DNA from 2 places in the Actinoplanes teichomyceticus ATCC 31121 genome. Region 1 is predicted to be linked to the other one. Evidence: riboswitches for the same ligand, from Rfam matches in the RefSeq annotation. Region 1 holds a riboswitch; the other holds the start of a gene.

Region 1 (5,085 bases):
ACGCCGAGCACACCGACCAGCACCAGCGCGATCACCCCGGCCGCGAACGTCGGCCGTGGCGCGCGGATCGGCAGCGGCGCGACCCGCAGACGAGGCCCGGCCGGCGTGGACGCCTCCCCGACGTCCAGCCGCTTCGCCGCGGTCCCGTCCACCTCGACGCGTACGTCGCCGCGACCGTCGCCGGTCCGCATCCCGGACCGGCGCGTGTCGGTCCGGGCGGCGAACTGGCGCGCCCCCCGGGCGCCAGTTCCTCCGGTCCCGGCATCGCGGCTCGCCCCGCGCCCCCGCTCCCCCGCGGTGGAACGCGGTTGCGCCGCTCGGCCCCCCGACCGCGGCGCGTCGGTTCGCTCGCTCATGCTTTCCCCTCCCCCTCATGGTTCGCCCCCGGGCGTATCCGCCCTTGTCCCCCGTGCGTTGTATCCCGGTGTCGCCCGGTGCTCCCACGCGTGGAAGCCGCCATCCGGGGCCGTTCGCGGCCGGCCCGTGGTGCCTGGTTGCCCGTGTTCTCCCGCTCGTCGATCCGTTCCACCGCGCGCAGCTTCACCGAAGCCGCCCGCGGGTTCTCCGCCACCTCCGCGTCGCTGGGCAGCTCCGACCCACGGGTCAGCAGCCGCAGCGTCGGACCGGTCCCGGGCAGCTCGACCGGAAGGTCGATCGGCCCGGTGCTGCGCGCCCTCGCGGCGAGCGCGCGTTTGACGATCCGGTCCTCCAGAGATTGATAACTCATCACCACAAGTCGCCCGCCGGGCGACAACGCGTCCAAAGCCGCCGGAATGGCGGTCTCGAGCACATCCAGCTCGCCGTTGACCTCAATGCGTAGTGCCTGGAAGGACCTTTTGGCGGGATTTCCACCCGTTCGGCGCGCGGCGGCCGGGATCGCGTCCTTGATCAGCTCGGCCAGCCGGGCGGTCGACACGATCCGGGACTTCGCCCGCTCCCGCACGATCGACGAGACGATCCGCGGCGCGAACTTCTCCTCGCCGTACTGCCGGAGGATGCGGACCAGCTCGCCCGGCTCGTACGAGTTGACGACCTCTTCCGCGGTGATCCCTCGGGACTGGTCCATCCGCATGTCCAGCGGGGCGTCCTGCGCGTACGCGAAACCGCGGTCCGCCTCGTCCAGCTGCAACGAGGAGACCCCGAGGTCGAACAGCCCGCTGTGGATGGCCGGGATGTCCAGCTCGGACAGCACCCGGGGCAGCTCGTGGTAGACCGCGTGCACCAGGTGGATCCGCTCGGCGAACCGGGCCAGACGGTGCCGCGAGTGGGCGAGCGCCTCGGTGTCCCGGTCCAGTCCGATCAGGACGACGTCCGGGTACCGCTCCAGGACCGCCTCGGCGTGGCCGCCCAGGCCCAGCGTGAAGTCGACGTGCACCGCTCCGGGCCGGGCGAGAGCCGGACCGAGCAGCTCGAGGCAGCGCTCCAGAAGTACCGGAACGTGCGCACCGCGCGGCTCCCCCATGTCGACCCCCATTGACCCACCCGTTCGCGTCTCACTCGGTTGTTACGTGAAGCTGTCCGTTCCGGCCCGGCCGCCCCTCCGTACCGCCAGATCCCCATCCGCTCTGTCCCGTGCCGGTGTGCCCGGCCCCGGACACGCGCCTGGCGCCGGGGAAGAGGCGCCAGGAGCGGGAGCGGCTGGAGATCTCGCAGTACGGCAGCAGTGGCGTCCGGGCCGGTATACCCAGCGGCCCACCGAGTGCCACGCCCTACAGTCCGCCGGGCAGCACCCCCTCCTCGATGTCGGCGAACTCTTCCTCGCTCGCCGAGAGGTAGTCGTCCCAGGCGTGTCTGTCCCAGATCTCGACCCGGGTGCTGGCCCCGATCACCACGAGATCCCGGCCGAGACTCGCGTACTCCCGCAGATGTGCGGGGATCGTGACCCGGCCCTGTTTGTCGGGAACCTCGTCGTGGGCGCTGGCGAAGAACACCCGGCTGTAAGCCCGGGCGGCCTTGTTGGTTACCGGCGCCTCGCGCAGCTGACCCGCGATGCGCTGGAACTCCGGCATCGGGAACACGTAAAGACAGCGCTCCTGTCCCTTCGTGATCACGACACCTCCCGCCAGCTCGTCGCGGAACTTCGCCGGGAGGATCAGCCGGCCCTTCTCGTCGAGGCGCGGGGTGTGCGTGCCGAGGAACATCGGCCCCTACCCCCTTGCCGGGACGGCCGCTCCTTCGCGGAGGGAGTGGACCGCCTGTCAACTCGGGCCGGCAGGTCCCGGTTGGGTTCCTCGGTCCTGCCACTGGGCCCCACTCTACTCCACTTCCCTCCACCTGCAACCCGAAAGCGGTCACTCGCGAGCCGTTCTCGCGGACGTAATCCCAGTTCACAGGCGGTGGCGCGGAGTGGAGGGGCAGCGCATGATCCACCAGGTCCGGTTTCCGACATGGGATAGGGGCGGGCGGAAAAGCCCCGGCAATCGAGCCCGGTGAACCCCTCGGGGAGGCGGGGTGGAGGACGCCGGGGAGGGAAGTGGAGGACGCGGAGGCGCGATCGGGAAGGACGCCGCGGCCCGGCGCCGCAGCGCGGCCCGGCGGCGCGGTCCGGCGGCGCGGTCCGGCGGCGCGGTCCGGCGGCGCGGTCCGGCGGCGCGGTCCGGCGGCGCGGTCCGGCGCGGCGGCGCGATCCGGCGCGGCGGCGCGATCCGGCGCGGCGACGACACAACGTGGCACGGCACGGCGCGATCCGGCGGCGCGGCGGGGTGCGACGGCACGGGCCGGTTCGGCATGGCCGGGTCCCGTACGGCAGGCGCGGAGCGGCACCGCGGCTCGGCGAGGGAAGACTGTGGAACCCAGGTGGAGCGACCCTCGACCCGTCACGGCACCCGGAACGCCAGTGGGGCGCGACCCGAACCGAGTCGCGCCCCACTGAGGGTGCTTCCTTACTTACCTGGCGCCATCAGGCGACCAGGCGGCGCACGACGTAGTTGCTGCCGTGAATCTTGCGCTTGCTGACCCGGGCGCCGGTGTGCGGCGAGTCGTACATGTAGCCGCCGCCGGCGTAGATTCCGGCGTGGTACCCGTACGACCCGGAGCGGAAGATGATCAGGTCACCGATCCGCTTGTTGCCCTTGCTGACGGCCTTGCCGTACTTCTGCTGGGAGTTGGCCTTGTGCGGCAGCTTCTTGCCGGCGGCCTTCTTGTAGACGTACATCGTGTAGCCGGAGCAGTCGAACCGCTTGGGCCCGGCGGCCGCGAACTTGTACAGCGCGCCCTTGTGCTTCTTGGCCTCGGCGATGACCTTGGCGCCGCTCGCCTTCACCGTGACCTTCAGACCCTTGGTGGCGGTCTGGGTGTAGGCGGCGCCGGTGAAGAGGGTCCGCACGTACGCGGTGGTCTTCGGGGCGGCCTTGAGGGTCACCGTCCCGTTGGCGTTGCGGACGGTCTCGGTGTCCCAGGTCACCCACTTGCCGTTGCGCAGGCCCTGGAGCCGTACGGTGCCCTTGGCGATCTTGCCGGTTCGCGGGTCGATGACCTTGGCGGTCACCCGGAGAGTGGAGCCCCAGGGGAGCTTCCGGGTGCTGAACTTGTTGCTCAGCCGGGGCTTCACCTTCGCGGCGGCGCTGGTCGTCGCCGTGGTGACGGCGGTGGTGACCGGCGTCGTGGTGGTGGCCGCCGTGGCGGGCGACGCGGCCACCAGCTGACCGGCGCAGAGGCAGAGACCCAGGGACAGTGCGACGGTACCGGCGCCGGACATGCGGCGGCCCCGGCTCGAACTGTGTTCGTGCACGGTAAGGAAATCCCTCCGGCACGCCTGCGAGGTTAGCTGTCGGGTTCGGGCGGGAAGGTTGCCCGGCCGCCGGAGCGGCTTCACCCCGAGGTCCGACCAGTGCGCCGCCGATGTTCGCTCGGCGCGGTGCGGACCGGGATTGGTTCCCCCGTCCCTGCCCCCGAATGCCTTGTCAGTCGATCCGGTGCTGCTGTCGTCGCACCCTCGGGCCCGGGGCAGGGCTCGGCGTGAGCCGTCCGGTGCGACCGGCGAGCGGTTGCCGCCGGTGAATCCTTGGTACCTGACTTCCCGCATGATCGTCAGGCGCGGTTTGGTCACGCTAAGTGACTGGCATATCGGATCATGTCCATTTTGTTACCTCGACAAGACAAATGCCATTACTCAAAGAAGTCGAGCAATTACTTTGGGTTCACATTAATGCGTGAACCAGAACACACAAAAACTCAGGTGGTAACCCGTTCGAGACTTCGGAACGTCGGCCACCGGCACAAACGTGGTCGGCCGTTCGGGCCATCGGGCGGGGGCCGGTGATCCAAGGCTTCCGGCAACTCGACGTAACCCTTGGTTCCGGTACCCTCGCTGGCGTGACGGACGGGAAGATGCCCCTGCGGGCCATAGTCGCGACCACCGCGTCGAAGACTGCGGCCGCGCTCTCCAGGGCCGCGGGACGCGGCGACGGTTCGGTGATCGGCGGCTGGATCGGCCTCAAGATCGATCCGGATCTGCTGTCCCATCTCTCCTCGGGGCGCGCCGTCGCGCTGATCTCCGGGACCAACGGCAAGACCACCACCACCCGGTTCACCGCGGCCGCGGTCGGCGTGCTGGGCCGGGTCGCCACCAACTCGTTCGGCGCCAACATGCCCACCGGGCACACCTCGGCGCTGGCCAAGGAGGGGCACACCCCGTTCGCCGTGCTGGAGGTGGACGAGCACTACCTGCCCCAGGTCATCGACTCCACCCGCCCCAGGGTGGTGGCGCTGCTCAACCTCTCCCGCGACCAGCTCGACCGGGCCAAGGAGGTGGCGATGATGGCGCAGCTGTGGAAGACCACGCTCGCCGGCCACCCCGAGATCCGGGTGGTCGCCAACGCCGACGACCCGATGGTGGTCTGGGCGGCCGGCGTCAGCCCGCAGGTGACCTGGTTCAGCGCGGGTCAGCGCTGGCACGACGACTCGTTCGTCTGCCCGGAGAGCGGCCACCCGATCGAGCGGGCCCACGGCGACTGGTGGTGCTCCGGCTGCCCGCTGCGCCGGCCCCGCCCGCAGTGGGTGGTCGAGGAGGACGGCGTGATCGACCCGCGCGGCGACTGGCACCTGGTCAAGCTGCAGCTGCCCGGCCGGGTCAACCTGGGCAAC
Region 2 (5,085 bases), 1.0 Mb from region 1:
GCGGCCGGCGGGGCGCCCGACCGGCATCCTCCGCGTGGGCGGCCGGCGGGAGCCGCGAGGAGCCGACCGGCACGGGGCTCGGCTGCGAAGCCTGCGGACGGGGGCTGCCGGGTCGTACCGGAGGAAAGGCCGCCCCCGGCGAACCGGAAGCGGCCCTCGATCCGGACCGGCGGTCTAGCCCGGCCGGCGGTAGCCGGCGATCGGACCGCGGTCGATCGTCGCCATCCGCACGTGGTCGCCGGTGTGCGGCGCGTGCACCACCATGCCGCCACCGATGTAGATGGCCACATGATGCACGTCGGAGTAGTAGAAGACCAGGTCACCCGGCCTCAACTCGCTCCGGCTCACCGGCGTGGTGGAACCCCACTGATCCTTCGTGTAGTGCTCGAGGTGCACTCCGACGGCCGCCCACGCCTCCTTCGTCAGCCCCGAGCAGTCGTAGCTGTTCGGACCCTCGGAACCGAAGACGTACGGCTTACCGATCAGGTCACACGCCCGCTGAGCGGCCCGGCCACCCTTGTCGTTGGTGTAGTCCACCGGGCACGGACCCGTGCGGTACGGCCCGTCGCTCTCGCCCGCCGCGCCGTACGCCCTGATCCGCAACTTCTGGAGGGACTTGATCTCCTTCTCGATCGCCGCCTTCTTCTGCTTCAGGTCGGCGTCCCGGGCGGAGATCTCGGATGCCAGCGCATCCACCTTCTGCTTGTCGGCGGCGTACTTGTCGCGCAGTTTCACGACGCCGCTGATCGATTCCTGGCGGTTGGTGGCCAGCTGCTCGAGAAGCGAGAGCTTCTCGGTCAGACCGGTCGGCGAGCCGCTCAGGATCGCGCCGAGGGCGCTCGGCGGGCCCTGCATGTAGGCGTCGGCCGCCAGGCCACGCACCTGCGACATCGCCGCGTCGACCTGCTTCTGCAGTGGGGCGAGCGTCCTGTTCAGCTGCCGCTGCTGCTTCTGCAGCTTGGTCAGCTTCCCGTGCACGTCGTTGTAGTCCTCGATGACGGGCTCGAGCTCGTTCCACCGCTTGTCGATCTGGTCCTCGACGCTGGACGGCGAAGGTGTGGCGTGGGCAACGACAGGTCCGGTGAGAACGAGCCCGGCAGCGGCGACCGCGCACAGCACACTGCGCAGCACGCCACGCGCGCCTATCCGTTTCACGTAGGTGCGTTGTCCTTTCTTCCCACTCGGCCGCCGACCGGGTTAGCTGACGGGTTCGGGCGGGAAGCGCGCCCGGCCACTGGGTGGCTGCACCCCGGGTACCTGGGTCCCCGGCTCGCCTCGCGGCGATTAGGCGGTGGTTCGTCAGATCGGCCGGGTGGACGATGGGGGGCTGCCGAACCGGAGACCACCGTACTCGGATCATGCGGGCAGATGAAGGCCAGCCGGGCAGGGATACCCCATGCACACCCATCCGCACTCAGAGTGAGCGAAACGGCCACGCGTCCAGCGCCTGACCGAGCCACGGAACGACCAGGATCACCGTGGGTAGCACCAGGAGACCGGCGGCGGCGATGCCGGCGAGGACCGCCAGACCGGTCGACGTGGACGCCGGACCGGCCAGCCGGTCGAGCCTGCGCCGGCGGGATTCACCCGCCGGGTCGGCGGGCGCCTCCTCCGCCAGGGGGACGGCGTCGGACAGGCGGGCCAGCGCGGCACGCAGCGGGGCCGGGCCGGTGCGGCGGCGGGCGGCGTCGTCGGAGACCATCTCCAGAAGCAGGTGTACGGCATCCAGCGGCGCCCGGCTGCGCAGCGGGCGCGGCACCGCCTGGTAGAACGCCGTGAACGACTCCATCACCAGCTCGTGCCGGTGCCGCAGGTGTGCCTGCTCGTGGGCGAGCACCGCGTCGACCTGCGCCCGGTCGAGGACGCGCAGCACCGCGTCGCTGAGCACCACCCGCGGCTGCCGCCCGGGCACGCAGTACGCCAGCGGCAGCGCGCCGTCGAGCACCCGCACCTCGGCGCCGCCCAGCTCGCGGTGCCGCTCCACCCGGTCCAGCAGGTCGACCAGCATCCGGTGCCGGGCCCGCCGGGCGCGGGCCCGGGCGCTGACCCGGATCAGCGAGATCAGCAGCCGGATCACGATGGTGGCGGCCACCGCCAGGGACAGGACCAGCGCCGCGACGGTCCACGGATGGTCCGCGCCGGCCGCCCGGGTCAGCTCCTCCGGGGCGGCCAGGACCACCCCGAGCGCGCAGAGCACCGAGGTCAGCGTGATCGCCTGCCAGAGCAGGACGGCGGCCACCGGCGCGCGGTCCGGCCAGCGCGCGCCCGCCAGGACGCCCGGGACGACCAGCGAGAGGGTCAGCCCGAGAGCGCCGAGCAGGAGCGCGGTCACGGCTCCTTCTGGGTGGCTTCCATGGCGGCCCGCAGCGCGTCGGGCGGCAGCTGGCCGAGGAAGTAGGCGAGCGCGGCGTCGCGGTCCGGTGTGGCGCTGAGCGCGTCGAGCATCAGGCCGGCGGTCATCTCCTCGCGCGTCTGCGCCGGGGCGTACCGGTACGCCCGGTCGGCCCGCTGCTGGACGACGAGCTGCTTCTTGGCGAGGCGGTCGAGGACGGTCATCACGGTCGTGTACGCCAGCTCCCGGTCACGGCTGAGCCGCTCGTGCACCTGCCGCACGGTCAGCGGCTCACGAGCATCCCACAGCTGTGTCATGACCTCGCGTTCGAGATCGCCTAGTGCCATGTGACCCATCCTACTAGGGCCGGTCGTACTACGCCTCGTAGTATCTACTACGAAGAGTCGTAGAGGGGGACACCCGATGGACGTGCTCGACCTGACCCGCCTGCAGTTCGCGGTCGTGACGATCTACCACTACCTGTTCGTCCCGCTGTCGATCTGCCTGTCGGCGACCGCGGCCGGGCTGCACCTGACCTGGCTGCGCACCGGCGACGACCGGTTCCGCGACCTCACCCGGTTCGTCGGGAAACTGCTGATCGTGACGTTCGCGGTCGGCGTGGTCACCGGCCTGGTGCAGGAGTTCCAGTTCGGGCTCGGCTGGAGCGCGTTCGCCAAGTTCTACGGCGACGTGTTCGGCCCGACGCTGGCCATCGAGGGGATGCTCGCGTTCTTCCTGGAGGCGACGTTCCTCGCGCTGTGGTATTTCGGGTGGGGCCGGCTGCCCCGGCGGCTGCACGCCGCGACCATCGTGATCGTCGCGGCCGGGACACTGCTGTCGGCGTACATCATCCTGGCGGCGAACTCGTTCATGCAGAACCCGGTGGCGTACGCGCTCGACCCGGTCACCGGGCGCGCCCATCTGACCAGCTTCGTCGAGTTGCTCACCAACGAGGTGGTGCTGGCCGCGTTCCCGCACACCATGGCCGGGGCCGCGATGGCCGGCGGCGGGCTGCTGCTGGCGATCGGCGTCCGGCGGCTGGCGGCCGACCCCGCCTTCCGTACGCTGTCCCGCCTCGGCGCGTGGCTGATGCTGGCCGGCGGGGCGCTGACCGCGATCACCGGCGACCACCTCGGCAAGGTGATGACCGCGGTGCAGCCGATGAAGATGGCCGCCGCCGAGGCCCTCTACGAGACCACCACCGGCGCGCCGTTCTCGGTCTTCGCGCTCGGCACGCTGGGCCACGAGAAGCCGTTCCTGACCGTGGAGATCCCCCGCCTGCTCTCCTTCCTCGGCACCGGCTCGTTCAGCGGGACCGTGCAGGGCATCGACGACCTGCAGGCGCAGTACGTGGCGCAGTACGGTCCGGGCAGCTACGTACCGATGATCCCGGTGGCGTTCTGGACGTTCCGGCTGATGATCGGCGCCGGGGTGGCCGGCATGGCGCTCGCGGCGTACTACCTCTGGGCCTCCTCCACCAGGAAGTGGCGGCTCCCGCTGCTGCCCGCGGCCCTGCAGGCCGGCGCCGGCGTCCCCGGCTGGGCGAGGCGGATCCTGCTGCTGGCGCCGCTGCTGCCGGCCGCCGCGAACACGTTCGGGTGGGTGTTCACCGAGACCGCGCGACAGCCGTGGCTGGCGTTCGGGATCTCGACCGTGGCCGACGGGGTGTCCCCCGGGCTCACCAGCGTCGAGGTGGTCGCGTCGCTGGCCGGGTTCACGCTCGTCTACGGGCTGCTGGCGGTCGCCTGGTACCGGCTCGTCGTCCATCTCTGCGGCAAGCCGCTCGCCGAGGTCCCGGAGAAGTCGCCCGCGGCGGACCCCGCCCCGGCCTACTAGGAGCTGCCTTCCATGATCACGTTCTGGTTCGCGATCCTCGTCCTCGCCTGGGTGCTGTACTTCGTCCTGGAGGGCTTCGACTTCGGCGTCGGCGTGCTCGCCCCGTTCCTCGGCCGCGACGACCACGAGCGCGCGGCGGCCATCCGGACGATCGGCCCGTTCTGGGACGGCAACGAGGTGTGGCTGGTCGCCGCGATCGGCGTCACCTTCGCCGCCTTCCCCGACTGGTACGCCGTCCTGCTGGCCGGGACGTACCTGCCGATGGTCGGCATCCTGCTGCTGCTCGCGGTGCGCGGGGTGGCCCTGGAGTTCCGCGGCAAACACGACTCGCCGGCCTGGCGGCGGCGCTGCGACCGGCTGCTGGCCGGGTCATCGGCCGGGGTGGTGCTGCTCTGGGGCGCGCTGCTCGGCGTCTTCGTCCACGGCCTGGCCCTCGGCCCGGACGGCACGGTCACCGGCAACGGCCTCGGCCGCAGCCTGTCCCCGCTGCTCACCCCGGCCGCCGGTCTCGGCGCGCTGGCCGCGCTGTTCGGCGCGGTGATGCTCGGCGCCACCTTCCTGGCCCTGCGCACCACCGGACCGGTCCGCCGCCGCGCGGTGGCGCTGGGCCGGCACGGCGGGAACCTCGGCACGGTCGGCCTGCTGCTCGCCGGCATCGCCACCGGCTCCCGGCTCGCCCTGGTCGCGGCGGTGCTCAGCGTCATCGCCGGGATGCTGGCCCGGCAGGGCCGCGAGGGCGGGGCGTTCACGGCGGTCGCGCTCGGCGTGGCCGGGGCGGTGGTCGCGGTGTTCACCGCGCACGGGTCGGTGGTGCTGCGCAGCACACTGGACCCGATGTGGTCGCTGACCCGCGAGTCGGCGGCGGCCGGGCCGGCCGCGCTGCGGCTGATCACCGTCGCCGGCGTGATCGTGCTGCC

The links. A riboswitch is a leader RNA that binds a small molecule or an ion and turns the genes downstream of it on or off. The one in region 1 is predicted to bind cyclic di-AMP.
Region 2: another riboswitch for cyclic di-AMP. It lies ahead of ACTEI_RS12590 (C40 family peptidase); the one in region 1 lies ahead of ACTEI_RS08120 (C40 family peptidase).

What each region holds. Positions count from the first base shown of each region.
Region 1 covers NZ_CP023865.1:1,773,162-1,778,246, reverse strand. Annotated here, with positions in the region: gene ftsL (cell division protein FtsL) at 1-191, opposite strand, end outside; gene rsmH (16S rRNA (cytosine(1402)-N(4))-methyltransferase RsmH) at 353-1,474, opposite strand; gene mraZ (division/cell wall cluster transcriptional repressor MraZ) at 1,710-2,141, opposite strand; gene ACTEI_RS08120 (C40 family peptidase) at 2,900-3,487, opposite strand; gene ACTEI_RS38905 (hypothetical protein) at 3,519-3,644, shown strand; cyclic di-AMP (ydaO/yuaA leader) riboswitch at 3,737-3,864, opposite strand; gene ACTEI_RS08115 (Mur ligase family protein) at 4,330-5,085, shown strand, end outside.
Region 2 covers NZ_CP023865.1:2,804,256-2,809,340, reverse strand. Annotated here, with positions in the region: gene ACTEI_RS12590 (C40 family peptidase) at 175-1,155, opposite strand; cyclic di-AMP (ydaO/yuaA leader) riboswitch at 1,172-1,301, opposite strand; gene ACTEI_RS12585 (M56 family metallopeptidase) at 1,415-2,332, opposite strand; gene ACTEI_RS12580 (BlaI/MecI/CopY family transcriptional regulator) at 2,329-2,679, opposite strand; gene ACTEI_RS12575 (cytochrome ubiquinol oxidase subunit I) at 2,756-4,168, shown strand; gene cydB (cytochrome d ubiquinol oxidase subunit II) at 4,181-5,085, shown strand, end outside.